Regions from separate parts of the Peribacillus sp. NPDC096379 genome, predicted to be linked through region 4. Evidence: riboswitches for the same ligand, from Rfam matches in the RefSeq annotation. Region 4 holds a riboswitch; each other region holds the start of a gene.
The links. Region 4 has a riboswitch for S-adenosylmethionine ahead of ACIQZI_RS09685 (methionine biosynthesis PLP-dependent protein). Riboswitches for the same ligand answer to the same signal wherever they lie in the genome.

Region 1 (7,787 bases), on a different contig from region 4:
GTATTTTGTTGTCCCTTGTAACGAATTCGCCGAGTTTTGGTCGACCTTACATGAAGCTCGTTCTGGGCATGTTATGTGCGGTTAAATTTAGTGAAATATAAAATGAAAACTAATAAAACTTTAGGAGGAGTTAAAGATGACACAAAATCAAAATAGAAAAGTGGTATTGGAGCCTGCTGCACAAAAATTCGTAGAGGACACGGCTAACCCGCCGTACCTGTTTGATCTTGGTCCAGAGAAGGGCAGAGAAACAGTAGATGAAGTACAGTCCGGAGAGGTTAAAAAGCAGCCGGTTGAAGTAGAAGAGCTTGTCATTGAGGGAGAGACAACTGGACCTGTATCCATTAAAATATTGCGCCCTGAAGATGCCTCAGAAAATCTCCCTGTCATTTTATATACGCATGGTGCAGGCTGGGTTTTCGGAAACGCACATACACATGATCGTTTAGTTCGGGAACTTGCTGTTGGATCACAATCAGCGGTCGTGTTTACTAATTACAGTCTTTCGCCAGAAGCCAAATATCCGATTGCTATAGAAGAGGTCTATACGGCTTTGGAATGGATTGCTAAAGAAGGCGATAATTACGGGATGGATTCAAGTAATATTACAGTAGCAGGCGACAGTGTTGGAGGAAATATGTCGGCAGCTATTACGCTAATGGCCAAAGAACGAAAAGGTCCAGCTATTCGCAAGCAATTACTTTTCTATCCTGTAACGGATGCTTCATTTGATACGGATTCATACAAACAATTTGCTACCGGATATTTTCTGCGTATGGATGGGATGCAATGGTTCTGGGATCAGTATACATCCGATCCACAGCAGAGAGCAGAAATAACTGCATCTCCACTTCGGGCAACAACAGAACAATTAAAGGGGCTTCCTGAAGCTTTAGTTATCACGGCAGAAGCCGACGTTTTGCGCGACGAAGGAGAGGCATACGCCAATAAGCTTCGCGAAGCTGGTGTAAAGGTAACTGCAGTACGCTTCCAGGGTATCATTCATGATTTTGTGATGCTTAACGAATTCGCAGACACAGAAGCAGCAAAAGGGGCTATAATGCTTGCAAACGCATGGCTGCGTGAATAGAGGGAACATCCCAAAAAAGAAGATTAACTTTTAAAGGAACGAACCTCTTTTGTCATAATCTCCTTTTTGATTTATTTAATCAAAAGGGAGATTATGCTTTCAAAAACCTGAAAGATGGAATGAAGAACGCTTTTGGAAGGAAGCTTCACTCCGCTTCGATAAAGCGACAGTACGAACCCGACTCAATGAATTACACACTAAGTACACCACGTCCTCATGTCTTGGTCTGTTTGCTCCTCATGTTGTGGAACTAAACCTTTACTTACGCATCGGTAAGTTTCACTGTATCACACCAATCGGGCTTTTACCGACAGTTAATCTCAACTAATATTTTTCCTGTTTCTATAAAAAGGAGGTGGGTTGCCTTACTATCTCTTAAAAAAGTCTATATACTACCCGTTAATGCAGGATAAAATGGGGGAGTTGATTTACAATAAAGGAAAATGAGTTTTATGAAAGGGGGATGTATGATGGAGGATGGCATAATAATAACGAAGCAGCGGTTTCCATCACCGCATCCGAATATTCGTCTGTTTATCGTAACGTATCTTTCACAAGGCTTGAAGGTGAAGGGACTTCTTGCTGAGCCAGATGATGATCAAATGTATGATGGTTTCTTATATTTACGAGGAGGCATTAAAAATGTCGGCAAAGTACGCCCGAGTCGTATTGTGCAATTTGCAGCAGAAGGCTTCATTGTGTTTGCACCGTATTATCGGGGGAATCAAGGCGGAGAAGGGGATGAAGATTTTGCAGGCGAAGACCGTGCTGATGGGATCAGTGGCTTTATATTACTCGAACAGCACAAACGTGTGAAACCTGAGAATATTCATATTTTCGGGTTTTCACGAGGAGGAATTATGGCCCTTTGGACGGCAATTTATTGTAAATCAGCTGCCTCCGTTGTCACATGGGGCGGAGTGTCTGATATGTTTCTAACTTATGTGGAACGTGTAGACCTACGTCGCATGATGAAACGTGTTATTGGTGGTACGCCGAGTAAAGTTCCAAACGAATATAAATACCGCACACCACTGTTTGCAGTAGATGAACTAGTTGCACCAGTTCTGATTATTCACGGTGAAAAAGACAATAACGTGTCGATTGAACACGCCTACAGGCTGGAGAAAACATTGAAGGAAAAAGACAAGCCTGTTTGGAGTTGGTATTTTGACGAATTTACCCACTATTTCCCGCCGAATATCAACCGAAAAGTCGTTTGTGATCTAACACAGTGGATGAAAAACCAAACGAGAAAGCAATGTGCTAAAAAGTAAGTAAAGGAAGGGAGGTTTATGCTTTGGGAATGCCAATGGAGTTAAACACGATGATCGTGACAAAAGGCCGTGAAAGCAGAGAGGAAGAAAATCTTTTCCGTTTAACGAAAGACGGCTATCGCCTATACCCAATCGATATTCCAATTGAAGTTCGCAAAACGATCGAAAGTGAAACGAATGGGATAGCCATCATTCAAAAAGTTTCTTGGACAAACAACCAAACTGAAATCACCTATCAGTTGGTGTCATTGAATTCAACCAATTAAACAAGTAGGCTTTAGAGTAACGGATTCCGTTTAGAATACAATTAATGTCATGAACAGTACATATAGAGGGTGAAATTGCGCTGATTTCACCCTTTTCATATTCATTGTTTTTTCTGAAGTTTCATTTTACGCTATTGACGATAAATATTTAAAGTATTATATTATTATAAATAGTTTAATAATTTTAACTTTTCTTATCAAGAGAGGCGGAGGGACTGACCCTGCGAAGCCTCGGCAACCAGCATATCATGCCCGGTGCCAAATTCAGAGGAATGGTAACCATTCCGTAGATAAGAAGGTGGATAAATCTTGAATATAAACATTCAAACTCCCCTTCTGTCCATATGCAGTGGGGAGTTTTTTCTGTGGAAAAGGGGCGGGGCTTCGCAAAATCAGCGCAGCTACCCACCTTCATAAGGTGATGCAGTTTTTAGAACCTGAACCTTTTTCATCGTAGGGTTTAGAGCAGACGCTCATTAATGTTTTATGTTCAATTAAAGTCATCGATAAATAGGACAAGGGGGAGATATACATGACAGCTTTACATATTGCATTATTAGGTTACGGTACAGTGGGGAAGGGTGTTTATAAAACGATTCAAACACATCAGGAAAAGCTTAAGCGTATTTTTAGGAAAGAGGTAAAAGTGGTTGCCATACTTGTTAAAAATATAGAAAAACATCATACACTAGATTCTGATGTTCTGTTAACCGATGATTTTAACAAGATTATTACACTTGAGCAGCTAGATGTTGTCATTGATGCGATCGTTGGTCAAGAGCCTAGCTTTACGTACTTGCAGCAAGCGATGAACAGAGGATGTCATGTTATAACAGCAAACAAAGAAATGTTTGCTTATCATGGAACTCAATTAAAACAGATAGCCAAGGAAAAAGGGGTTACTTTAGGATTTGAGGCAACAGTCGCAGGAGGAATTCCGATTATCCAAACTCTACGACAATTGTTAAACGTAAATAATATCCAAAAAGTGCAAGGGATTCTTAATGGGACTTCGAATTTTATTTTGACAAAGATGCGAGAAGACGGCTGTCCATTTGAAACAGCGTTAAAACTAGCACAAGAAAAAGGTTATGCAGAAGCTGATCCAACAAATGATATTGAAGGATATGATGCCTTTTACAAAGCAGTGATTTTAAGTGAGCTAGCTTTTGGAGAGAACCCGAATTGGGAGGAATCGATTCGACAAGGGATTCAATCAATCACACCTGAGCAAATTGAGCTTTTTTCAGCATTGGGGTATCGATTTAAACATGTAGCTTCTATGGAAAAGACAGAAAAAGGGATCGTATGCTCAGTCAAACCTGTACTGGTCAATGAAACACATCCATTTTATCAAATCGAAGGCGTGCAAAATGCAGTCTCCATTGATGGAGATATTGTAGGCAACATTAGCCTCCAAGGGCCTGGAGCGGGAATGCTTCCAACCGCAAGTGCCATTATCGAAGATTTAGTGTATATAAATAAACATAGTTTTTCGCCTATTTTCTTAGATGAACAAAATGGATTAAGTGTGAAGGTATCCAAGATTTATTGGGCAATGGCAGGAGATGCGGCTGTAGAAAATATTCCTTCTCATATTCAAATCATTGACAGACCTAATCCAAATGTTCTCATTGTCGAAGCATCTTGGGAGGAAATTTGTGATATTCAATGGCCAAATACTTATTTTTATCAAGTTCTTGGGAAAGTATTAACTGAAAATACGCTTGTTAGTTCTTGAGTCAATCTTGTTAAAAAAGCAACATCCGTAGAATTGAATTAGCTGGAACGCTATAGGTAGTGAAAGTCGTACAAACAAGAAGTGATAACCCAAATCCTTACCTATCTGTATGAAGAAGACTATAGAAGTAAAGGAAATGATTTTAAAGCAAAAGAACAGGGAGGCTTTAAAATGAAACTAAATGTGGGTACAGAAGAAGCAATTAAAAGATGGAAAAGTGGTCTGCTATTTATATGGGTATCCTGAGAATAATGGATATGGTATATCATTTAAATATGGTAATAATATGCTTAATGTTAAGAATGATTTAAGATTTCAAGTAGAAAGAAGCGACAGTGTCGTATATTTGAGAAAATAAGTAAGGGTATGATTTCTTTAACTAACGGGTGCAAGAGTTGAAAATCAGGGGTGCTGCGGCAATCCCTTTTTTATTGCACTAACGGGGCAGGTTACTTTAAGAAGGAATTCAAACAATTGGTATTGAAACATTGACATATAACCATATATTTTCGGGAGAATTTAATAAAATGGAGACCTAAGAGATGAGTTAAAATACCTTCTTGAGGATTATAAAATAACGCCTTACACTTTTGGCTTAATTAGTGGTCTTGATGAAAAAACAGTTTTAGAGCTTGCAATAGTACACTATCACTATTCATATAATTTTGCTTAAAAGTATAATGACGGAAAAACAAGAAATAGATTCGAGGTGAAGAAAATGTCTTTTAGGATTATTCTCCAACTTGGTTTTGCTTTAATGCTTTTAATATTTTCAACTGGGGCTACTTTGTATGAAGGGAGTGGAATATTAGAAGACACTTGGGAATGGAAATATACAGCGATTTTTTCTCAGATGAAGAATGGGCCAGTGGAAAACGTAAATGATATTTTGCCAATTGACTATTTTGTATATGCAGCTAAATTTGTGCCTACATTTCCTTTGCTTATGCTACTTGGTGGTACATATCTTATCATCCTTTTGGCGTATATTTTTCTCAGACGTAAAGATAAAATATTTTCATATATCCTATCGTGTATTGGGGTTTTGTACTTGGGATTAAGTAGTTTTATATCAAAATCTCCAACAATTGGTTTGAAAATTTTTTTCAATAGTTTTCTCTTCATTGGCATTTTATTAATTGTTATTGCATTGCTTAGAATTTTTAATTATAAGACTAAAAAAATATAGGAACTCTTATTTTTTATGGAACAAAAGGAGTGCTTTAAAAACGTGGCTGTCTTTGTGATCGCCTTTTCTTATTATGTTAACGCAGTAGTTTATTAAAAAAAGCTTATTTACTAGAAAACGATAAAAAATGAACTGAAGAATTATATAGGGGGTGACTTATTATGACCAAAGATATTGAAATCTTTCCGGTACTTGAAACTAATAGATTAGTATTAAGAAAAGTTGAAAAAGGCGACGCCAACAGTATCTTGAAATATATGTCTGATAAAGAAGTAATGAAATATTATGGTTTAGAACCTTTTAAAACAATAAGCGATGCCTTAAGCGAGATATCATGGTATCAATCGATATTAAATGAAAAGACTGGAATAAGATGGGGAATTACTTTAAAAGAGGAAGATGAGGTGATTGGTAGTTGTGGCTTTCTTAACATGATCTCCCAACATTATCGAACTGAAATTGGCTATGAGTTAAGTAAAAGTTATTGGGGGAAAGGAATAGCAAGTGAGGCGTTGGAAGCTGTAATAAGGTACGGATTCGAACATTTGAAATTGCAAAGGATAGAAGCGTTAATTGAACCGCCTAATACACCGTCACAAAAGTTAGCAGAAAAGCAAGGCTTTATTAGAGAAGGGTTATTGAGAAATTATGAGTTTGCTTGCGGTAAATTTTATGATTTATATATGTATTCATTGTTAAAGCAAGACTTTTAAATACTGTTAGAATGTGACTGGGTTAAGGCTGTAGTTTATATATGTTTCCTAGACCTTGTAAACGGACTTCTCACTTTTTGCGATCTTTTAAATAATTTTAAATTATCATATAATAAAAATAATTATGATACACTATATATGATAATAATTGAGGCAGAAAAGATGTGTGGCTAGTTCGCGTCTTAGCTTGGTGTGGCGCTTACATCTTCTAGGCTAATTTTAGGGGAAAAGGTTGATAAAAATGAGCAGTAGTGAAACTAAAACAGACGTCATTTTAATTGGCGCCGGAATCATGAGTGCGACTTTAGGGACATTCTTGAAAGAATTAGTACCGGAATGGGAAATTAAAGTGTTTGAGAAGCTAGAAAATGCAGGAGAGGAAAGCTCTAACGAATGGAATAATGCGGGAACGGGGCATGCGGCATTGTGCGAGCTTAACTACACGGTTGAAAAACCGGACGGATCTGTAGATATTAGTAAAGCCATAAAAATTAATGAACAATTTCAGGTTTCCATGCAGTTTTGGTCTTATCTTGTAAACAGCAAGCTGATAAAAAATCCGCAGGACTTTATCATGCCATTGCCCCATATGAGTATGGTACAAGGAGATAAAAATGTAACTTTCTTAAAGAATCGTTTTGAAGCGCTGTCAAACAATCCTCTTTTCCAAGGGATGGAGTTTTCTGATGATCCAGCAAAACTGATGGAATGGATTCCGCTAATTATGCAAGACCGTCCATCGAATGAAGCGATAGCGGCAACAAAAATCAACTCTGGAACGGATGTCAACTTTGGTGCTTTAACGCACATGTTGTTTGACCACTTAAAGACTAAAAACGTCGATATCAAATTTAAACATAGTGTTGATAATATGAAACGTACGAGTGATGGCCTATGGGAAGTAAAAGTACGTAATGTTGATAGTGGTAGCGTCGAACGCCATACTGCAAAATTCGTCTTTATCGGAGGCGGGGGAGGAAGTCTGCATTTACTGCAAAAGTCTGGTATTCCTGAAGGGAAACATATTGGCGGATTCCCAGTAAGCGGAATTTTCATGGCGTGTAATAATCCAGAAGTTGTTGCCAAACACCATGCAAAAGTATACGGAAAAGCTAAAGTTGGCGCTCCACCAATGTCTGTTCCGCATCTTGATACACGTTTTATCGACAATAAAAAATCGTTGCTATTTGGACCATTTGCCGGCTTCTCACCAAAGTTTTTAAAAACAGGTTCAATGTTCGATTTAGTAACTTCCATAAAACCGAATAATCTCTTAACTATGTTGGCAGCAGGCGCAAAAGAGATGGCATTGACAAAATACTTGATCCAGCAAGTGATGTTATCGAAAGAACAGCGCATGGAAGAGTTACGAGAGTTTATCCCGACCGCAAGATCTGAGGATTGGGATTTAGTAGTAGCGGGCCAACGTGTACAAGTGATCAAAGATACTGTTGAAGGCGGCAAAGGAACGCTTCAATTCGGTACCGAAGTTATTACTGCAGCCGATGGCT
Region 2 (7,787 bases), on a different contig from region 4:
GAATTATTTAAAAGCATCCATAATTTATCGGGTCATAGTTATGCATTGGATACTCTTATGGTCTTTATAACAAATAAAGCGATTTACATTTTGGCTTTGGTACTTTTGGTTCTATGGATCTTTGGTGGAAAACCTATGAAACGGGCAGTATTATATGCCGGTGGAACAGGAGTTATTGCGTTAGTTGTAAATGTTCTTATTGCTCAGATATACTATGAGCCGCGTCCATTTGTCACACATCACGTCCAGACTTTGATTCCTCATGCTGCGGACTCTTCTTTTCCTAGTGATCATTCAACAGGCGCTTTTACGATTGCAATTGCTATGTGGTATCGGTATAAAAAAATTGGTATCCCTCTATTTATTTTAGCCCTATTAACTGGCTTTTCCCGCATTTGGGCGGGGCTTCATTATCCGTTTGACGTAGTAGGCAGTTTAATAGTGGCAATTGTTGTCTCGTATGTGATTGTAAAATTACCAAGATTGTTCGATCCAATTGTAAACTGGATTATTTCTATCTATGACTCGATTTTTAACAAAAGAAGTAGGTCTGATAAATCTAAATCTTCTCGAACATAAAACTTCTAATGATGTGTTAGGTATAGCAGTCTCTAGAGGGTGTCCGGAATGATCTGGAATCTTTGTAATAAATTTTGATCAAAATGAAAAAACTCGTTTTGCTTAACTCATTTTATATACGATCGACAAAAAGGTGAAGTAAGTTCCTTAGTGTTTGAAAAATCTAATTGTCTTGCTTGGTTGCGAATCAAGTATCCCTGATGCTTGGAGGCAGGGGGCTTGTTTTCATAAGCAATATTTTGTATTGGATTAGATAGGAGATTGCCGAACTAACGATTCTTTTTTTTAAAACTACATTAAGACAAGATTATCTAAAAAGGGTCTGCCCTCAAATTCTATACCTCGTTTAATATGTCAGAGATAAACGGTTATAGTAAATGTGGTCAGACCCTTTCACTATGGGGTAACTTCATAGTCATAACACACAGATTTTTTAGAATTTAATTGACATTTTAAATATTAAGTTATATAGTATAGAAAATAAAATTATATATGGATAAATTCTTATCAAGAGATGTGGAGGGACTTGGCCCTATGATACCTCGGCAACAGGTTTTTACTTTTGTAAAAATACTGTGCTAATTCCAACGGACGAAAGTTTGATAGATAAGAAGAAGCCTTTGCTAGATAATTCATAGAAGTGTAATCTTTTATTTGTCTAAGTAAGCCTCTTCTGTCTAATGATGGAAGAGGCTTTTTCGTGTTACAACTTATAATAGGAACAACATGGGGGAGAGCAGATGATTGAATTTCAAAATGTGAAAAAGATGTATGAATCGAAGAAACAAACCGTTGAAGCTTTGAAAGGGATCGATTTAGTCGTTGAGAAAGGCGATATTTTCGGTGTTGTCGGCTACAGTGGTGCTGGTAAAAGTACGCTGATCCGATTAGTCAATTTACTAGAGCGTCCGTCAGAAGGGCGAATTTTGGTAAATGGCAAAGCATTGACTTCGTTAAAGCCGAAAGATTTACGAGCGGAGAAGAAGAAAATCGGGATGATTTTCCAACATTTTAATTTGCTTAATTCGAAGACGGTTTTTGATAATGTTGCGATGCCGCTGATCTTATCGGGTACCCCTGCAAAAGAAATTCATACCCGGGTAAATGAATTATTGGAATTCGTCGGCCTTTTGGGAAAAGCCAAAAATTATCCAGAGCAATTGTCTGGCGGGCAAAAGCAGCGAATCGGTATTGCACGTGCCCTAGCAACCAATCCTTCGATTCTCCTATGCGATGAAGCGACATCAGCGCTCGATCCACAAACGACAAGTGCTGTTTTGCAACTGTTAAAGAAAGTAAATCGGGAATACAACATCACGATCTTGCTGATTACCCATGAAATGTCGGTCATTCGCGAAATTTGTAATAAAGTGGCAGTCATGGAAGGTGGCAGAATTGTTGAGCAAGGTTCTGTGTTTGACGTATTTGCTAAGCCGCAAACAGAGATTGCCCAAAACTTTGTCCGAACAGTGATTCATGACGAAATTCCGCAGAGTTTTAAAAAACAGTCGGAAGGAAATCCGGTTATCTGGAAAATTAATTTTATTGGGGTGAATTCAAGCAAACCATTATTATCAACAATTGCAAAAAAATTTGATATCGATTTAAATGTTTTATCGGCAAATATTTCGGAAATCCAGGAAACGCCGTTTGGTAATTTGATTATGGAAGTGACAGGAGAAGAAAGCGAGATTAAGAAGGCATACGATTATATTCAAGCCGAAAATATTCTCGTGCAGGAGGTAAGTGTACATGAATAACACATTATGGGGCATGGAAATTACGGCAGATCAACTGTTAACTGGATTTGGTGATACGCTTTATATGGTTGCCTTCTCTCTCTTATTTTCAGTTGTGATAGGACTTCCACTGGGAATCTTACTCGTCATAACTAGGAATGGTCATATATTGGAGAATAAGTGGGTATTCAATGTATTGAACCCAGTTATTAATATATTAAGGTCTATACCGTTCATTATTTTACTAGTTGCTCTGATTCCGTTTACTAGATTCGTAGTCGGTACGGCAATTGGGACAAATGCAGCGATTGTCCCCTTGATATTTTATGCGGCGCCTTATATTGCGCGACTAGTGGAAAATTCCCTTTTGGAAGTAGACAAAGGAATTATCGAAGCGGCAGAAGCAATGGGAGCGACGACATGGCAAATTATTTTTCGCTTTTTAATTCCAGAAGGACTTAGCTCATTGGTCCTTACGTTTACAACAGCAACAATCGGTCTTGTCGGTGCTTCAGCGATGGCTGGTGCGGTTGGAGCGGGTGGAGTTGGTGACCTTGCTTTAAGTTATGGGTATCAAAGGTTCGATACGATGACGATGATTGTTACGGTTTTTGCGCTTGTGGTTATCGTTCAATTACTGCAATCAACTGGAAATATCGTGTCCAAAAAAATCAGAAGAAGATAATTGGGGGAATAAAAAATGAAAAAATTATTAATAGCGATCTTAATTCTAACGCTTGCTGTTTTGTCAGCATGTGGAAAAAACGATGTAAAAGGCAGTGCAGACGGCGAAAAAACAGTGAAAGTTGGTGTTAGTAGCGGGGATACACGAACATGGGATTATATCGTTGATATCGCTAAAGAAGAAGGGTTGAAGATCGAGCTCGTTAAATTTAATGATTATATCCAGCCGAATCTAGCATTAGCAGAAGGGGAGATTGATGCCAATTCCTTTCAAACGGTTTCTTATTTTGACGAAACTATTAAAAAGCAAAAGTTGGATTTAGAAGCAATCGGTGCGACAGTTATTGCTCCAATGGGGTTGTATTCAAAAGAATATAAGAAGCTTGAGGAACTGCCAGAAGGTGCAACAATTGCTGTACCAAATGAAGGAACGAACTTTGGACGTGCCTTATTACTTTTACAAGAAGCGGGTTTGATTACGTTAGTTGAGGATTTTGATGGAAACGGTGCATTAAATAAAATTGCAACCAATCCGAAGAACTTAAAGTTTGAAGCAGTGGCTGCTGGCAATACACCGCGATTCTTAGATGATGTGGATGCGTCTGTTATTAATAATAACTTTGCCGTGGAGGCAGGCTTGAAATTAGAGGATTCTTTATTCCATGAAAATGCTACAGCTAAACCATATATTAATATTATTGCTGTGAAAAAAGGGGATGCAGATCGTCCGGAATTACAGAAATTAGTTGAGCTTTATCAATCTAAAAAGGTAGAACAATTCATAGATGATACGTTTAAAGGAAGCCAGATTCCGGCATACGTTTCAGTAGACGAGCTAGTCAATTATAAAGATGCATGGACGAAACCTGCTGCTAAATAAATTGATACAAAATAAAGTCGAAGCCAGATAGGGATAACGAAACTTTGTCTGGCTTCTTTCTAATTAGAAGGAGGCAAGAAACGATGACTATTGTTAAGGAAGTTCACTTGCAAATCATTGAAGAAGATCTTGTACTACATGCAAATACGTATGTTGAAGCAAGTCAAAAAATTCATGCAAATCCGGAAATCGGCAACCAAGAATATTTTGCTTCTAATACGCTTACAGCTTTACTTATTAAAGCGGGCTTCGATGTGGAGCGCGATATTGCTGGTCATGAGACAGGTTTTATTGCGAGAAAAAAATCTGCCAAAGAAGGTCCGGTAATTGCTTTTCTAGCTGAGTATGATGCATTGCCAGGGCTAGGTCATGCTTGCGGTCACAATATCATTGGCACAACAAGTGTAGCAGCTGGAATTTCACTTGCAAAGGTTCTCGAAGAAACAGGTGGGGAAGTGATTGTATTTGGCACCCCTGCCGAGGAAGGTGGGCCAAATGGAAGTGCAAAAGGAAGCTATGTCAAACAAGGATTGTTTGATGGTGTCGATGCAGCTATCATGATCCATCCGTCAGGACAAACTGGCGTGACAAACCCTTTTCTTGCTGTCGATCCGCTTGAATTTCATTTTTACGGAAAAGCAGCCCATGCAGCGGCTTCACCGGATCAAGGAATCAATGCGCTCGATAGCGTCATTCAATTATTTAATGGCATTGGTGCCCTCAGGCAACAATTGCCCTCCGATGTAAAAATTCATGGCATTATTACAAACGGTGGCGATGCCCCTAATATTATCCCTGAATATGCATCAGCCCGCTTCTTTATTCGCGCTGAAACGTGGAAAAAGTGTCAGAACGTATCTGAAAAAATTCAAAATATCGCTAAAGGTGCAGCCCTTTCGACTGGCAGTACTGTTAAAATTGAACGCTTTCAAAATGAAATTTTTAATTTTATCATCAACCCGGTTTTAGATGATTTATTGGCAGAAGAGTTGACCCAATTGGGAGAGTCGATAATCCCTCGGAAAACAACTGGGTATGGCTCATCGGACGCTGGAAATGTCAGTCATGTTGTGCCGACTGCTCATCCGTTTATTAAAATCGGCCCGGATGATTTAATTGCTCACACCAATGAATTCCGTGAATGTGCGAAGTCAGATCAGGGGAATCGTGCCATCCTTACCGGTGCTAAAGCTTTGGCACATGCCGGATACAAGTTACTTACTGATCAAGAATTACTGAACAAAGTAAAAATCGCTTTTCTTGAAGCGAAGCAACAAGAGCAAGTATAAATCTGAAACGGAAAGAAAGTTCCACTTTATAAGATAATAATTGGTTTTAAATTCAAACTTGATTAATTGGTTTAATCGGAATAATATAAATGCAAGTAGACTTTTTATTTGTGTTTACTACTAGACCACTAGAGACTTTGCCCCTTAGCTGTATATATGCAAGGAGTCAAAGTCTTTTATCATTTCAGGCGAGAAGACTCTCACTTCAAGTTTCGTATGAAATTAAGTGGTGGATAGTTCAAGTGTAGAGGATAGTTAGATATTCAATCGCTGTTTGCATAGATAAACGGGTATATTTACTAAAAAGCTAGGATACGAGGATTTTAGTAAATTATATGTCTAGACAAGAACAGACGATTTGGATAGGAATGCAAAAAAGGAAGGGGTAATCCGTAATATGGCCATTTTACCCAACCTCACTTCACCAAAATGATGAATCCGCATTGGCTTTTCTGAACGCTATAAGAGTATGGCATCTTTTTTGTCTGTACTTCGGGGAAAGGAGCTTAGAAAATGAACATTGACCACATTGAATCTTTCATGTATGTTGTCCATTTCAGTAGTATTCATAAAGCAGCAGAGGCGTTGTTTTTATCACAGCCAACGGTTACGGCACGGATTAAAACACTGGAGCGGGAATTAGACATCGAATTATTTGAACGACAAGGGCGAGGGATTGTCTTGACGGAAAAAGGGAAAGAATTCGTTCCGTTCGCTGAGCAGATTATCCATACACTTCAACAAGGGAAGAAGAAATTGAAAAAAGAAACGGATCAGGATGAGGTCGTTATTGGCGCTAATCTTATTACGTCCCAATATTTTATTCCATTTGCACTGCCACTCTGGAAAAAGGCTAATCCCGGTATTCGCTTTAAATTCATTTCAGCGTCTAATGATGCTTTGATGGATCAGCTGCTCCGGAAACAAATTGATGTGGCGTTTATGAAAGAAATCGCACACAATGCGCTGCAGCAAGAACCCCTTCTTGATAATTCCGTAAGACTCGTTGTAAAACCAGGCCATCCGCTTCAATCCTCTTCGAAATTGACCGTACAGCAATTAGCAGGTGAACCAATGGTATTTTTTGAATGTGGTGCGTTTAACTGGAACCTTGTTCACAAAATGTTTGAAGTGGCGAATATTGAACCGCGCATCGAATTTCAGGTCGATCATCTTGAGGTAGCGAAATCACTGATTCAATCTGGCAATGGGATTGGTTTTTTACCTTATTTATGTATGAAAAAGGAGTTGGAGTCCGGCCAACTTGTAGAAATTAATGTGGATCACTTGCTGATGCTAAAACAACATATTCACGGAACATACTATGGGGCAGAAATTCCTTTTTTATGGGAAGACATTCTTTTATCTATCAAAAAGTTCAAAGAGAACGAATCTGCACGAGTACTTCAACCAGATTGATAGATTTTTTGAATGAATCGAATAAATCTTTCTATCACTGGAAGTATTGCCTTTTGGCTGTTGGGGGTGGTAGGATATAGTTTAGAATCTGAATTAATTATTCCTACCTGAAAAATAGGTATTAGAAATAGGAGGAAAGCGCGTATGGGTTATAAACTTGGTTTGCTAGATCAAAGTCCAATCCAAAAAGGAGCATCACCGTTTGAAGCTCTCCAGCAAACTGTACAACTCGCTCAAAAAGCGGAAGAATGGGGCTACTCACGTTTTTGGGTATCGGAGCATCATCACACGGAACAGTTGGCAGGTTCATCACCGGAAGTATTAATCTCCTATCTTCTTGCTCGAACAAATGCGATTCGTATTGGGTCAGGAGGAGTTATGCTTCAGCATTACAGCTCGTATAAAGTAGCTGAAAACTTTCATGTCCTTTCTACACTAGCTCCAGGACGGGTAGATCTCGGAATCGGAAAAGGACCAGGCGGCCTGCCGTTATCGTCAAAAGCACTTCAGTTTGGAACCGTGAATGATGGCGAAGATTTTGAAGAACGGCTCTCTTTTTTGAACCAATTGATTGAAAATTCGGTCGACGAAAACCATTCACTTGCTGGCATTCAGGCTTTACCGGTTCCGCCGGAGAAAACGGAAAATTATTTGCTTGGTGCAAGTGTAGAGAGCGCTAAATTAGCCGCTAAATATGGCTGGAATTTTGTGTTTGCTCGCTTCATTAACAGCGACATTTCCGTTCTTGAAGAAGCAGCCAATGCGTTTCATGCCAGAAACAAACGAGGGCGTCTTCTCGTGTCGGTTGCCGTTATAGCTGCCCCTTCCAAGCCGGAAGCCGAACAGCTTGCTTTGGATCACAAATTGTTTAAAGTTCATCTCAAAAGCGGCCGCACGGTAACCGTTCAGTCGGCAAAACAAGCGGAGACGTTTGGTAGTCAAGCAGGTGAGCCATATGAAGTGTCTGAACAAGAGGCTAATATCATTGCCGGAACACCGGTATTTATTAAAGAAGAGTTAGCACATCTTCATAACACATATCAAGTGGATGAGTTTATTTTGCATTCACCGGTTCAAACAAAAGAAGAACGATTCCGGACGTTTCAATTATTAAGTCCGACATATTCTGAAGAGAAAAAGAATGAAGAAGAGTATATTTTGTAACAAAGCTGTTTGATAGCCCAAACGCTCATTTAA
Region 3 (7,787 bases), 740 kb from region 4:
CTTTACGTCGAAGTATTGCAACAATTAGAAGAAGCGGGTGCTGAGTGGATACAAATTGATGAACCACTTTTAGTAAAGCAGATTGATCGTGAAATTTTACGTGATGTTAATGAAGTGTACACAGCTTTTAAAAAGTCCGTCCCAAACGTAAAAATCATTCTACAAACGTATTATGAAAGTATCGAACATTATCAAGCCATCGTTCAATTACCAGTTGCAGGAATTGGTCTCGATTTTGTTCACGACGAAAACATGAATATTGCTCAATTACAAGCAATTGGTTTCCCGAAAGATAAGGTTTTGGCAGCAGGAGTCATTGACGGCCGAAATGTCTGGAAAGCCAATTTACAAGAGAAAGCAAAACTCATCGGAACATTAACAAGTATAGTTGACGATAATCGTCTCATAATTCAACCATCTTGTAGCTTACTTCATGTTCCTGTGACAGTGAAAAGTGAACAAAGCTTAGAGGCCATTGTTAAAAATGCACTATCTTTTGCAGATGAAAAACTGGATGAAGTGGTCTTGTTAACGAAATTTGCAAAACATGAACTAACTGTTGAAGAGCTTGACAAATGTGACCAAGCAGTTAGATTATTAAATCATTCATCGTTCCGAAACGTGAGAGAAGTGCAAGATACATTAGTAAATTTATCTCATTATTCAATAACTCGCGTAGATGCAAGCGAACGAAAAGCATTGCATGATAAACGATGGGATTTACCATTACTTCCAACGACAACAATCGGTAGTTTCCCGCAAACGAAAGTGGTACGAAAGCAACGTTTGAAATGGCGAAAAGGGGAACTATCAAACGAACAGTATGAGCAATACATTAAAGAAGAAATTAAAAAGTGGATTGATATTCAAGAAGAACTTGGTTTAGATGTACTCGTTCATGGTGAATTTGAACGGACAGATATGGTTGAGTTCTTTGGTGAAAAATTAGCAGGTATTGCGATTACAACGTATGGCTGGGTGCAATCATATGGTTCACGTTGTGTTAGACCACCAGTTATTTTTGGTGATGTCGTCTTAACAAAACCAATGACAGTAAAAGAAACGGTTTATGCGCAAAACTTGACCACAAAACCTGTAAAAGGCATGTTAACAGGCCCTGTGACCATTTTAAATTGGTCATTTGTGCGTGATGACATAAGTCGTAAAGATGTCTTAAGTCAATTGGCATTGGCAATCCGACAGGAAGTCGAAGCTTTAGAAGCAAGCGGTATCGGTATGATTCAGGTCGATGAACCAGCCTTAAGAGAAGGATTGCCGTTGAAAACAGAAAAAACTGAAACCTATTTAAAAGTAGCGGTTGATGCTTTTAAATTATCAACATCGTCTGTGAAGGAAGAAACACAAATTCATACTCATATGTGTTATGCGAACTTTGAAGATATTATTGAAGCCATTGATGCACTTGATGCAGATGTCATCTCGATTGAAACGTCAAGAAGTCATGGTGAATTAATTCGCTCATTTGAAGAACATTTGTATCATAAGGGGATTGGTCTTGGCGTTTATGATATTCATAGCCCGCGTGTACCAACATTGGAAGAGTTATCACAAAATATAGAACGTGCCCTGCAAGTCTTAGATTACCGTTTATTCTGGGTTAACCCTGACTGTGGTTTAAAAACGCGCGGTATTGAAGAAACAGTCGTGGCATTAAAATTAATGGTAGAAGCAACAAAGCTTTATCGTGAAAAGCTTGAAGTAAAACAAACACTGAATGTATAAGAAGGATAATAAAAGGTGTAGGAAATATGGTGAATGCTTAAGAGAAAATGCTTAGGCCTTAATAGCGACTTATCAAACGAATGAATAATCGTTTTATTCGGAATTTTCACCAAATTATTTCTTGACATTTGTTAATCACAGCTATAGAGTAATAGTTAATTAAAACTAAATATGTAACTTTCTTATCCAGAGAGGTGGAGGGACTGGCCCTTTGATACCTCAGCAACAGACTTTTTTGTACTGTGCTAATTCCAGAAGCGAAAAGCTTGAAGATAGGAAGAGTGAATAGCCATGGTGCAAAAACCTCTTCTGATCTTAAGAAGAGGTTTTTTATTTTAACACGCGAAATAGCGGTAAAAACTAAAGAAGGAGGATGATTTTAAAATTAATGGAATATTCGTGATATGACATCAGTATTAAATGAGTAAATTTATAGCTAGATAATTTTGTTTTTTTAAAATCAATACTTCTCGAGATGTGCGAAGGGATTGTCCCGAAAAAACCTCAGTAACCGGCATATGCTAAAGCGAGTAAGTGAATGTTTGATAGATGGAGAGAATGTTTCGATAATTCCTTCATCAACATGTTGTTTTTTTCTTATATAACAACGAAATTAGTGAGAGTATCCTAAAACGAGAGCGTCACACCACAGAACTTCAATATATCGTTAAAATTATGTGTATATCACACAATAAACCGTGTATAGGGAGTTAAGGTTAGATCTCTTTAGGACGCCCTCAGAAAGGAGGGATTTATGGATTTTCGTCAAGAATTGAAGAACAGAATATTAGTTGGAGAAGGAGCAATGGGGACATTATTGTATTCCCACGGCATTGATCTTTGTTACGAAGAATTGAATATCACGAATCCCAATCAAATTGAAACAATTCATCAGGCATATTTGAATGCGGGAGCAGATATTATCCAATCGAATACATATGGAGCTAATTTTCATAAATTAAAGAGGTATGGATTGGAAGATCAAGTAAGTCAAATTAATCGTAAAGGCATTGCGATTGCTAAAAAGGTCGCTGTACAAGGGAACGCATTTGTATTCGGTACGATAGGTGCATTAAGGAGTATACGTAAATCAGATTTAAGCTTAGAGGAAATCAAACGTATTTTCCGAGAACAATTATATAGTCTCCTACTTGAGGCACCAGATGGACTATTGCTTGAGACATTTTACGATTTGGAGGAATTAGAGACCGTTCTTCAGATTGCACGGCAAGAAACGGATTTGCCAATTATCTCAAATGTCTCATTACATGAACTTGGAAATTTACAAAACGGGATGTCGTTAAACGAGGCTTTTCAAAGATTAGAGCAGTTGGGAACAGATGTAGTCGGCATCAACTGTCGACTTGGTCCGCATCATATGATTCGCGCATTGGAATCCGTTTCGTTACCAAAACAAGCGGCACTTGCCGTTTTTCCGAATGCTAGTTTACCAGATTATGTCGATGGAAGACTTGTATATGATGCAGTACCTGAATATTTCGCTTCATCAGCACTAGAGCTCAGAGAGCAGGGGGCATCCATTATCGGTGGCTGTTGTGGCACGATGCCTATCCATATTGAAGCAATAAAAAATGCGGTAAGATTGTTAGCGCCTGTTCTAGAAAAGGAAATTAAAGTAAGGGAAATTGAGATTATCGAAGTGGGAAATTCTGATGAAGGGCTAGCATTCCATGAAAAAGCGAAAGTGGAAAGAACGATTTTAGTAGAATTGGATCCGCCGAAAAAATTAGGGATTGAAGCCTTTATGAATGGTGCCGTTGCCTTAAGGAAAGCGGGGGTAGATTCCGTTACAATGGCTGATAATTCGCTCGCCTCACCGCGAATTTCCAATGTGGCATTAGGTACACTTTTGAAAACACAGCATGAAATAAAGCCGCTTCTTCATATAACATGCCGTGACCGTAATTTAATAGGTCTACAATCGCACTTGTTGGGGCTGCAAACGCTTGATCTAAATGAGATTTTAGTCGTAACAGGTGATCCATCTAAAATTGGTGATTTTCCAGGTGCGACATCTGTATATGATTTATCATCATTAGATTTAATTAGTCTTATCAAACAATTTAATGAAGGACTTTCTTATTCAGGGCAAAGTCTAGGTCAAAAAACGAATTTCAAAGTTGCTGCTGCTTTTAATCCAAATGTCAAATATCTCGATAAAGCAGTTAAGCGGGTTGAAAAGAAGATTGCCTGTGGAGCTGACTCCTTCTTGACGCAACCGATTTATTCCGTCAAACAAATTGAAGATGTATACGAAGCAACGCAACATTTAGATACACCTATCTTTCTTGGTATTATGCCATTAACAAGTTCAAGGAATGCGGAATTTATCCATAACGAAGTGCCTGGTATCAACTTGCCAGAAGAAGTCCGCAGAGCGATGGCATCTGCAGGCAATGATCCAAATAAAGCCAAAAATGAAGGGATAGCCATTGCCAAGGAATTGGTGGATGCTGCAATGGATAAATTTAAGGGCATCTATTTAATTACCCCGTTTTTATACTATGAAATGACGGCAGAATTAACGCAACATATCAGAAAAGTAGATAGTAGGCATACTTCGGAGGTGGGAGCATATGAGTAAACGGTTAATTCAGGAACAAATGAAAAGAAAAATTTTATTATTAGATGGCGCGATGGGGACCATGTTACAAGCTGAGGATTTAACCGCTGAGGATTTTGGTGGTGAGCAATATGAAGGTTGTAACGAATATTTAACGATTACCCAACCCGATGTCATTCGTTCCATTCATGAAAAATATTTGGCAGCTGGTGCAGACATCATCGAAACAAATACATTTGGTGCAACAAGTATCGTGCTTGATGAGTATGATATAAGTTATCTGGCATATAAACTAAACAAAGAATCTGCCGAGATTGCTAAGGCGGCCTGTGAAAAATATTCGAGTAAAGAATGGCCTAGATTCGTGGCAGGAGCTATGGGACCAACGACAAAAACTTTGTCTGTAACTGGTGGAACGACATTTGAAGCATTGACCGCTTCTTATGAAGAACAAGCGTTAGGTCTTCTTGATGGAGGGGTAGATTTACTTTTAGTTGAAACATGTCAGGATATGTTAAATGTAAAGGCAGCCTTTTCTGGAATCAAAGGGGCGTTTGTCAAATACGGACGGGAAATCCCGATCATGATTTCTGGCACAATTGAACCGATGGGAACGACACTTGCCGGTCAGTCGATAGAAGCATTTTATCTTTCATGTGAACATATGAATCCACTTGCAGTCGGATTGAATTGTGCGACTGGACCAGAATTCATGATTGACCATATCAGAACACTGGCGAATTTATCAAATAGAGCAGTTAGTTGTTACCCTAATGCGGGACTCCCAGATGAGGAAGGGCATTATCATGAATCGCCGAATTCTTTAGCAGAAAAAATGAAACAGTTTGCAGAAAAAGGATGGGTTAACATTATTGGTGGTTGCTGCGGAACGACACCTGAGCATATTGTTGAATTGGTAAAAGTACTTGAATTGATTGAGCCACGAATAATTGAAACTCATACACACGGTCATGCAGTATCAGGAATCGAACCTCTTATCTATGATGATTCCATGCGTCCATTATTTGTCGGAGAACGAACAAATGTTATCGGATCGCGTAAGTTCAAGGAATTGATTAGAGAAAAGAAATTTGAACAAGCGGCAGAAATTGCTCGAGCTCAAGTGAAAAAAGGAGCTCATGTTATTGATATTTGTCTGGCTGATCCTGATGACGATGAATTAGGGAATATAAAAGAGTTTGTTACTGAAGTGGTAAAAAAAATCAAAGTACCACTTGTGATCGATACGACGGATGAAGCTGTCTTGGAGGAAGCGTTAAAAAGATCGCAAGGGAAGTCAATCATAAACTCCATTAACCTGGAGGATGGAGAAGAACGATTTGAAAAGATTGTGCCACTTATCCATCAATATGGTGCTGCCGTCGTGGTGGGTACAATCGATGAAGAAGGGATGGCGGTTACAGCGGAAAGAAAGCTTGAAATCGCCAAGCGTTCTGTTGATTTACTTGTCAATAAATATGGTTTGTCAGAAAGTGATTTGATTTTCGACCCACTTGTTTTTCCAGTTGGGACAGGCGATGAGCAATATATCGGCTCAGCCCTTGAAACGGTGAAAGGAATTCAGGCAATCAAAGAAACATTTCCGGATTGTTTGCTGATTCTTGGGATATCTAACGTTTCATTCGGTCTCCCACCAAGGGGAAGAGAAATACTTAATGCCGTTTTCCTTTATCACTGCACGAAGGCGGGGCTGGATTACGCAATTGTCAATACGGAAAAACTAGAACGTTTTGCTTCGATACCGGAAGAAGAGATCAAATTGGCTGAAGCTCTTTTGTTCGATACATCATCAGAATCATTAGCTACTTTCACAGAATTTTATCGTGGTAAAAAGGCGGAGAAAAAAGAAAATGCGGCCATCTTACCTCTAGATGAACGATTGGCCAATTATATAATTGAGGGAACGAAAGAAGGTTTAATTACTGATCTCAATAAGGCGCTTGATCGTGGGGATGCACCGCTTGAGATTATCAATGGACCGCTAATGGATGGCATGGGGGAAGTAGGACGTCTATTTAATGACAATCAGCTCATCGTTGCTGAAGTTTTACAAAGCGCAGAAGCTATGAAAGCGGCGGTTACATATCTTGAACCGCTAATGGAAAATGAAGAAGACAGTGCAAAAAAAGGAAAAGTGCTACTAGCGACTGTCAAAGGGGATGTGCATGATATTGGCAAGAACTTAGTGGACATTATTCTTTCCAATAACGGCTATGAAGTGATTGATCTTGGGATAAAAGTATCGTCACAACAAATTATTGAAGAGGTTCGCAAGCATAACCCGACAGTTATTGGACTTTCAGGCCTGCTTGTAAAATCAGCCCAGCAAATGGTTCTCACGGCGCAGGATTTAAAACAAACAGGCATCGATATTCCCATTCTAGTAGGGGGTGCCGCATTATCACGTAAATTTACAGATTTTAAAATTTCGCCAGAATACGATGGCCCTGTTTTATACTCAAAAGATGCAATGGATGGGCTTGCTGTCGCAAATATTTTACATGACGATCATAAAAAAATAGAGTATCTGAGAGAATTAAGTGAAAAACGGGAGACAGCAAGGGTCAATGCGGCGATCGTGGCTACGATGGAAAAACCGGAACGAAAAAAGGTAGAAGTAAAACCGTTATCTGTTGTTCCTGTCAAGAAGCCACTTGATCAAATCCGTCATATATTGAAGGATTATCCGATAGATGTTGTTCAGCCATACATAAATCGGCAAATGTTGATTGGTCACCATCTTGGTTTGAAAGGAAAAGTAGCTGAACTGGTAAGAAAGGGTGATGAGCGGGCGATTGAACTGAATGAACTTGTAGATGAATTAATCACTTTCTTAAAGTCGGACCATGAGTACGGTTTAAATGGAATTTATCAGTTCTTCCCTGCTCAAAGCGAAGGAAATAAGGTCAAAGTATATAATCCTGACAACCACAATGAAATTTTGGAAGAATTCGATTTTCCTCGTCAGGACAGTAGCCCTTATTTATGTCTTGCCGATTATGTAAAACCTGTTTCGTCAGGTGAAATGGATTATGTCGGCTTCTTTCTTGTTTCGGCAGGCAAGGGAATTAGAAAATGGGCAGAAAAATGGAAGCAAGAGGGTGACTTTTTAAAAAGTCATGCGATACAATCACTTGCTCTTGAAACGGCGGAAGGATTTGCTGAAAGAATGCATCATTTGATGAGAGACGCACAAGGTATTAGTGATCCGATAGATATGACGATGAAAGAACGTTTTGCAGCAAAATATACAGGTCAACGTTTTTCATTCGGTTATCCAGCATGCCCTAATCTCGAAGATCAGGAAAAGATTTTCCGTCTCTTAAAACCACAAGATATTGGGGTAGAATTGACTGAAGGTTTTATGATGGAACCAGAAGCTTCCGTCTCAGCAATCGTTTTTGCGCACCCTGAAGCACGATATTTTAATGTTGAAAGG
Region 4 (7,787 bases):
AAGCCTATTCACCAGGCATTATTACCATTTGTTTGCCATTCTATCATTCTTCCAAAATGCTAGGTGATTATTTGAAAAGTAAAAACATCCTTACAAGCTATGAAAGTAACTATTTATTAAAGCGAAACTGGATCCAAATTTCGTTAATGGGTCATCATAGTGACGAATCAATTCGTACTTTGTTTCTTGCTTTGACGCAAGCAAAAACAGCCTTTGCTAGTAAGGTGTGATGGGATATGACGCAGAAGGGAATACGTGTTACACCGAAGTTGCTGTTTTTCCTTGCATGTGCATGTATGTGGTTGAAGACCGTTATCGTTTCATTTATTGGTTTTGATATTACCATCCACACATGGTTTGATGCGCTGCTTCTTGTTGTCAATCCAATCGGTTCATTGTTTTTATTAATCGGACTCAGCATGTACTTTACAAAAAGGCTTCATATTAAATGGCTTTTGGCGATTATGATACTAGTAACAGGATTGCTTTATGGAGATTTACTGTATTACCGTTTTTATATTGATTATGTGACCGTTTCTATTTTGTTTCAATTTAAAAATGTCGGGGGAATTGGACCAAGTACGTTTGAGTTGATGAAGGCATGGGATTTACTCTTATTTGTAGATATAATAATCATTGCCTGGCTTTCAAAAAAAGCCATTGTTCAATCCAAAGAGATAAGTGTCCGTTTCAAAAAACGGTTTATCGGCTTTAGTACATTATTACTTTTTTTACTAGCAGGTCTTGGGTGGAGCCAGTCTCCTTATCTTTTTTCTGCCTCGTATAATAGAGAGCAGATGGTTAAAAGCATCGGTCCTTATAATTATCATCTTTATGACATTGTAATGGGGCTTCGTCCTACTATTGATCGTGCAGTGGCTACACACGTTGATACTGCGAAAATCGAAGAATATATGGCGAGTAAACAGGAAGATACAACGGATTTCTTTGGACTGGCAAAAGGAAAGAATATTGTGTTAATCAGTATGGAATCCACACAAAACTTTGTAATCAATCAAAAAGTGAATGATCGAGAAATTACACCATTTTTGAATGACTTAATAAAAGAAAGCTTTTATTTCAATCAAATTTATGACCAGACTGCTCAAGGAAAAACATCCGATTCTGAGTTTATGATTGATACAAGTTTATACCCGCTGTCTGGAGGATCTGTTTTCGTCAGACGACCTGGGAATACGTTTACTAGCCTACAACATCTATTGAAAGAGAATGGTCAGTACTATTCCGCCTCCTTTCATGGCAATGACCCGTCCTTTTGGAATCGAGAAAAGATGTATGAAAACCTTGGCTACGATCGTTTCTTCTCCAAACAAGATTACCAGGTAACCGATGAGAATTCGGTGAATTATGGTATTAAAGATATTCCTTTTTTTGAACAATCTGTGGAGCTCATGAAAACAATGCCTGAACCATATCTTGCAAAATTAATTACATTGACGAATCACTTTCCATTTTTGCTGGATGAAAATGACCAACTGATCGCGATGGGGGATACCGACGAAGGTGTCGTAAATCGGTATGTGACAACAGTTCGTTATCAGGATGAAGCAATCAAGCGATTGTTTCAAACGCTTAAAGATAATGGGATGTATGAAGACACAATCTTTGTGTTGTATGGAGATCATTACGGAATTTCAAAAAAATATGAAGCGGCATTAAGTCAAATGCTAGGTGATGCGTATTCGCCAATTAATCATATTCATTACCGCCAAGTACCAGTGATTATCCATATCCCTGGTGAGGGCGGGGAGACTATTTCTGTTCCAGGCGGAGAAATCGACATCCGGCCAACACTTTTACATTTATTGGGCATGAAAGCAGAAGACACCATATCGTTCGGTCACAACTTATTCACAAGGAAAGCAAGCCATCCCGTGATTTTCAGAGATGGTGGTTTCGTGAATGATACGTATATTTTCCAAGATGGGGTTTGCTATAATAAATCATCGGGAGAACAGTTAGATAATACTGCCTGTGAACCATATCAAAAAACTGTTCATGATGAATTAGGATTGTCAGATGAGATAATATTTGGAGACTTATTGCGATTTAAGGGAATAAAAGATTAAAAATGAGGTTGTTTGAAAAAGGTTCTGACTCCACACTCTATACACCGTTTATTGTGTCATTTATACGTGAAATAAACAATCTATAGTAGCTGTGGGAGTCAGAACCCTTGCGTTTTAATCATATTAAACAGTAAGAACTAGTTTACTTTTTTCCAAGGCATTCGTGAAATCTTTAATCAAATCATCTGGGTTTTCAAGGCCTGCTGATAGACGAAGCAGGCTTTTTGTAATGCCACGTTTTTCACGTTCTTCATCAGACATTGCTGCATGTGACATCTTCGCTGGATAAGATAAAATCGTTTCAACAGCACCAAGGCTTACAGCAAAAACTGGTAGAGTAACATTAGAAACAAAGGAGCGTAGAACATCTTCATTTTCTAATTCAAAAGAAAATACTGCGCCAGCTGACTTCGCTTGTTGCTGTTGCAAAGCAAATTGTGGATGGCTGTTAAGTCCTGGATAATGAACTTTTTTTACAAGTGGATGTGATTCCAAGAATGCAGCGATTTTTTGAGCAGATTGTACAGAATGCTCCATTCGGACATGCAATGTTTTCAGGCCGCGCATCACAAGCCATGCATCCTGAACACCGAGAACGGCTCCGAATGAATTTTGCAGAAATCCAAGTTTTTCTGCTAATTCTGGATCACGTACGACGGCAAGACCGGCCACGACATCGCTATGTCCGGATAGGAATTTAGTCGCGCTATGAAGGACAATATCTGCTCCCAATGTTAGTGGCTTTTGTAGTGCTGGTGTTAAAAATGTATTATCAACATATGTTAACGCACCAATTTCTTTCGCAATACAACAGATCCCATGAATATCTGACACCTTCAAAAGAGGGTTAGAAGGTGTTTCTATATAAATGGCTTTCGTATTAGGTTGAATGGCTGACTTCACACTTTCTAAGTCCGTCATATCAACAAAGCTATGTTCAATATTGAAGCGGGAAAGTACTTGTGTGACCATCCGAAATGTTCCACCATATACGTCTTCAGATACAATCACATGATCACCCGCTGACAGGAGCATGAAGGCAGTAGAAATTGCCGCCATTCCTGATGCGAAGGCAAATCCATTTGTACCTTCTTCAAGTCCAGCAATAATCTCTTCCAACGCTTCGCGAGTTGGATTCGCGCTTCTGCTATAATCATATTTCCCAAACTGGTCACAATCAAATTGATGGAAAGTGGAAGCATGTTGAATCGGCACGCTTACTGCCCCGTTTGTTGCATCATATTTATAGTTATTATGTAGAAGTAATGTTTCAAAGCTGAAATGATCTGCTGTCATGCTGATACCTCCTCTTTTATTTTAGCAAATGCTTGTTCTAGGTCTTGGATGATATCTTCCGCTGCTTCAATTCCTACAGAGAATCGGAGCAGCCGATTACAAATACCGTTTGCGATTCTTATTTCTTCCGGGATGTCCCCATGTGTTTGTGTGGCAGGGTAGGTAATAAAGCTTTCGGTCCCGCCAAGACTTTCAGCAAATGAGACAAGGTTTAAGCTTTGTAAAAATGAATTCACATATTGTTCATCGCTTACTCGGAAAGAAAGCATTCCTCCTTTTCCCGGATAGAGAACATCTGTAATGGATTCATGGCTAGAAAGATAATCTGCAAGTTTCCGTGCGTTTTCTTGATGTCTTTCCATTCGTAAAGCAAGTGTCTTCATTCCACGCATTAACAACCATGAATCGAATGGACTTAGTACCGCACCTGCACTATTATGGTGATGTGCTAGAGCTTCAGACAGATCTTTCCCTTTAGATATAATGAGTCCAGCAAGCACATCATTATGTCCGCCTAAATACTTCGTCGCACTATGAATTACAATATCGGCACCGCTTGCAATCGGTTTTTGAAGAAGAGGCGTATAGAACGTATTATCGACGATTAATAGGACTCCGTATTGTTTGGCTATGGCTGACACCGCATCAATATCCGTTTCCTGCATAAGCGGGTTTGTAGGTGTTTCTAGAAAAATCGCTTTTGTTTGAGGGGTAATACTGTTTTCAATCTCATTTACATTACTTGTGTCAACATATGTACATGTTAACCCCCATTTTTTAAAATCTTTCTCGAGCAAACGGTAAGTACCGCCGTATAAATCACGGCTGACAATCCATTCATCTCCAGATTGGAAAAGGGAAAGGACTGTGAAAATGGCAGCCATTCCAGAGCTACAAGCAAAACCTTGATCGCCACCTTCAAGTTTAGCTATCGCTTGTTCAAGTAGCTGACGAGTTGGGTTCCCTGACCGAGAATAATCATATCCAGTTGATTGACCAATTCCATCATGGCGATAAGCAGTTGAGAAATATACAGGAGGACTTACTGCACCAGTTGCAGTTTCACTTCGATTCCCTAATTGAGCTAGTTGTGTATCAATTTTCATTATCGTTCACGGCTCCCTTTTTTAGAATATAAAAACATCAATGAGCGTCTGTTCTAAAGTTCAGGCGATGAAAAAAGTTCAGGTTCTAAAAATTGTATCACCTTATGAAGGTGGCGGTGCGTAGCTGATTTTGCGAAGCTCTGCCCCTTTTCCATAGAAAAAAGTCTTCTATAAGAAGAAGACTTTAGAATCGCATAAGTATGCAGTCTCTTCTTATCTACCAAGCCAAATAGCTTGATGGAATTAGCACCTTGGCAATATTTTACGATTGCTGGTTGCTGAGGCGTCACAGGGCCAGTCCCTCGACCTCTCTTGATAAGAAAAATTGATTATTAAGTTAATTAAGAATTTACTATACTTTCTCTTTATTGTCAATTAAAAGCATATTATTATTTACACCACTAAAAATGGAATTAATTTGTAATTAATGTATTAAATATGTTACTTGATATAAAGAAATTGAAGAATCAATACGTTCAGTAATAAACAATATAAAAAATCAATTAAGTGACGTTTGTTAGTTTATCTGAATATAATGCCTACATAGGGAGTGAGGATATTGAATAAGGCCTGTGAATTTGATACAAATAAAAAAGTAATCCACTCCTTTCAACGTAGTATCGAAATTACTTCAGCAATCCTATTATTAACCGGGCAAATTACAATCATTGGCGTGTTTGTAAGACCAGGCAGATTTAGTCTTTCGTTAGGTGGTCCTCTTTTTGGAGGGCATCGTTTAGAAGGGAAGGACCACTCGCAAGAAGGAAACCTTTTTATCGATATACTGGACATCATTATAGCTATATTATTAATCAACGATGTAATACATGTGACTGGCACATTTGTGTCGTCTGGTGATTTTTCAATTAATGTTTCAGGTCCTATTTTCGGTTATCCTGAAGTTCTTCCGGCACTGCCAATTGAAGATTATAACTTTTTTAATAAAATAGTAACGCAGCATTATATCGTTCCACCAGAATTATTAACTAATATAAAAGGGAATGAGTAAAATGTCATTAACAGATATACCTACAGTAAAAACTTCTAGAAACAATACATTTTTAATAGCGCTCCCCATTATCATTTTCATATTTTTCTTCACTCAGCAAAAGTCCACAGATGTCTAAATTTCTAAAAAGGAAGGATCTTAAACCTAAAACCTAGAAAAGATGGGGTTAGAAACTTTAAGTCATCCTTACTGCTAATTGACAATAAAGTCCTTTAAAAAATAAGAAAGTTGTTTAATTCTTATTAAGCTAAAGGGGGGCGTTAGTCTAACAAAACATGTACTTATGTTATGTTCCTCCACAATTGGGCGTGATTGTTGAGCAACACAGGTAGAACATGACCAAACCTTTTTATAAAAATCTTATACTTGGTTAGAAAGATTAACTCCATTTTGATCAATCTTTATTCAAAATGGAGTTTTTTGTGTTTGTTGATAAATCAGGGTTTGTGATTTTATTTTAATTAAGCTTTATTAAAATGCTACATACACTATACTGTTGCTTTGTAATAAAATTTGATGATTTATATTAAAGATTGATAATTTGTAAAAAAGTTTGATTAAAATCACATTACCCCTTTAGTTTTTCTTAAAGATTTTTTGGATATTTATGTTAAAATAACAATTAAGATTGTGAAAAAATGTACTTAAACTAACGGGGCAGGTTAGTTGAAGAAGAACTGAATGAATAAATAAAAACAGCCAGTTTGGCTGTTTTTTATAAAAAATCCAAATGCTTGCAAAAAAATAATCAGATTTATGGAAGTTATATTAATTCCAGTTTTTCTCTATAAATTGAACTGCAGGTTGTAAATTTGTTTTGTTAGCAATTGAAATGAGAGCGGGGACCACAGAAGGGTCCGTTTTGGAGAAATTAGGGATCCGTGGATTTAACCGAAAAAAACGATTTCCTAGAAGCTGAGAACTGACCATGGATTCATAGTAACCGGATCCACTAGCGACAATCTGAAGAAATGGCAGTAAAGGTTCATTGGGCGATCGGTCCAAAAGAACTCCCCAATTTGGGGGAAGGTTCTTCATATTTTCGGGGCGTATGTTATCTGCACTAACCATCCCCCACCCCTCTGTATCTCTTCTTAATTGAGTCGGCTCTTCACCTGTTCCAATGGATAATACCGCAATTTGATCCAGCGGCTGTTTGGCTTTCCCCACTGCAAACGCGATACTGGCTGTACTGGGGTTAGTTGCTACTGTATACCCATCCACATAGTTCTGATAGGCTCTTTGCGTCGCGGGAGCCCCACTGCTCCGTAGTATTACATCACTCGCTTTCTCATTAAAATAGGGAGAGTCAGGAAAGTTGTGGAATAACACAGGAGTCCAACGATTCAGCTCCGGTGAGAATAAATGAAATGCAGGGACAACAATTCGTCTTTTTAAGTTTTTGAGGAGAAGATCTGGTGGAAAAAATGTTTGAACTGCTTTAATGAAACTAGAGTATGGTAATTGTTGGTTAAAAACAGGTCCGCCTGGTCGGGAAACGCTGAATGCCGGCAGGATTTTATCCTTAAAAAACTGGAATGTCTCCTTCGGCGATCTTCCACTTGCTAACGCAAGGGCAGTGAATGAACCGATTGAATTTCCCGAAAAAACATTGGTTCGACTAATTAATTTTGGATTTTGCTGAGCCAGTCTGTTCAAAAGTTGTAAACTTAAAGCACCTAAGGTACCGCCTCCATCAAAGGACATGATCCGATATTTTGTCAAAGTTGATTTCTCCTTTCTAATCTGATCACAAGTATCATTCAGTATATGTTTATTTCATGTCTTGTATGGGTATGAATACCACTTTTACCTGAAATCCTTCAGGAGCCGCCGGATTATGTAGGTAAACATCCAAGGAAAGACTCCATCAAGTATATAAAAGAATACTACGACGAGGATAGATGAGACTACGTTTGAGTAGCAGTACGGGCAAGCCAAACGGGAATTTATTATGCACGTACTTTGTTTGTAATGGGTTATGAGAAAATCAGAAAGTACAACTAAAAAAAGCTTGAAAGAAAATTAAAAAAACATAGCGGTAGAGTACGGCTTCCTAGCATGCAAGATTTTAGCGGGGGTGACAATCCCGATTTCCAACGAGGACGACAGCTGCCTATTCCGTTCTCAAACAGGTTATTTTGCAACCTTGTGCACAAAAGGTTATTGATTATTATTATTATTAAATATCGTGTGGCCCTTCAAGATGGAGGTGGCTTTTTCTAACAACAAGATTGTGAAGAATTACACTTCAACTAAAGGGTAGCTTTACTTGAATAAAGAGTA

Region 1: another riboswitch for S-adenosylmethionine. It lies ahead of ACIQZI_RS00210 (homoserine dehydrogenase); the one in region 4 lies ahead of ACIQZI_RS09685 (methionine biosynthesis PLP-dependent protein).
Region 2: another riboswitch for S-adenosylmethionine. It lies ahead of ACIQZI_RS00460 (methionine ABC transporter ATP-binding protein); the one in region 4 lies ahead of ACIQZI_RS09685 (methionine biosynthesis PLP-dependent protein).
Region 3: another riboswitch for S-adenosylmethionine. It lies ahead of ACIQZI_RS13375 (bifunctional homocysteine S-methyltransferase/methylenetetrahydrofolate reductase); the one in region 4 lies ahead of ACIQZI_RS09685 (methionine biosynthesis PLP-dependent protein).

What each region holds. Positions count from the first base shown of each region.
Region 1 covers NZ_JBIWFD010000001.1:21,540-29,326, forward strand. The annotation lists gene ACIQZI_RS00195 (alpha/beta hydrolase) at 137-1,090, shown strand; gene ACIQZI_RS00200 (alpha/beta hydrolase family protein) at 1,561-2,367, shown strand; gene ACIQZI_RS00205 (DUF2584 domain-containing protein) at 2,391-2,633, shown strand; SAM riboswitch class I at 2,825-2,930, shown strand; gene ACIQZI_RS00210 (homoserine dehydrogenase) at 3,166-4,374, shown strand; gene ACIQZI_RS00215 (YjdJ family protein) at 5,093-5,563, shown strand; gene ACIQZI_RS00220 (GNAT family N-acetyltransferase) at 5,725-6,276, shown strand; gene ACIQZI_RS00225 (malate:quinone oxidoreductase) at 6,518-7,787, shown strand, end outside.
Region 2 covers NZ_JBIWFD010000001.1:78,160-85,946, forward strand. The annotation lists gene ACIQZI_RS00455 (undecaprenyl-diphosphatase) at 1-579, shown strand, start outside; SAM riboswitch class I at 1,081-1,192, shown strand; gene ACIQZI_RS00460 (methionine ABC transporter ATP-binding protein) at 1,320-2,339, shown strand; gene ACIQZI_RS00465 (methionine ABC transporter permease) at 2,353-3,003, shown strand; gene ACIQZI_RS00470 (MetQ/NlpA family ABC transporter substrate-binding protein) at 3,019-3,882, shown strand; gene ACIQZI_RS00475 (M20 family metallopeptidase) at 3,966-5,171, shown strand; gene ACIQZI_RS00480 (LysR family transcriptional regulator) at 5,685-6,590, shown strand; gene ACIQZI_RS00485 (LLM class flavin-dependent oxidoreductase) at 6,735-7,754, shown strand.
Region 3 covers NZ_JBIWFD010000002.1:865,125-872,911, forward strand. The annotation lists gene metE (5-methyltetrahydropteroyltriglutamate--homocysteine S-methyltransferase) at 1-1,743, shown strand, start outside; SAM riboswitch class I at 1,923-2,022, shown strand; gene ACIQZI_RS13375 (bifunctional homocysteine S-methyltransferase/methylenetetrahydrofolate reductase) at 2,498-4,348, shown strand; gene metH (methionine synthase) at 4,341-7,787, shown strand, end outside.
Region 4 covers NZ_JBIWFD010000002.1:127,260-135,046, forward strand. The annotation lists gene ACIQZI_RS09670 (aminotransferase class V-fold PLP-dependent enzyme) at 1-230, shown strand, start outside; gene ACIQZI_RS09675 (LTA synthase family protein) at 237-2,090, shown strand; gene metC (cystathionine beta-lyase) at 2,214-3,386, opposite strand; gene ACIQZI_RS09685 (methionine biosynthesis PLP-dependent protein) at 3,383-4,495, opposite strand; SAM riboswitch class I at 4,703-4,814, opposite strand; gene ACIQZI_RS09690 (hypothetical protein) at 5,043-5,501, shown strand; gene ACIQZI_RS09695 (patatin-like phospholipase family protein) at 6,270-7,226, opposite strand.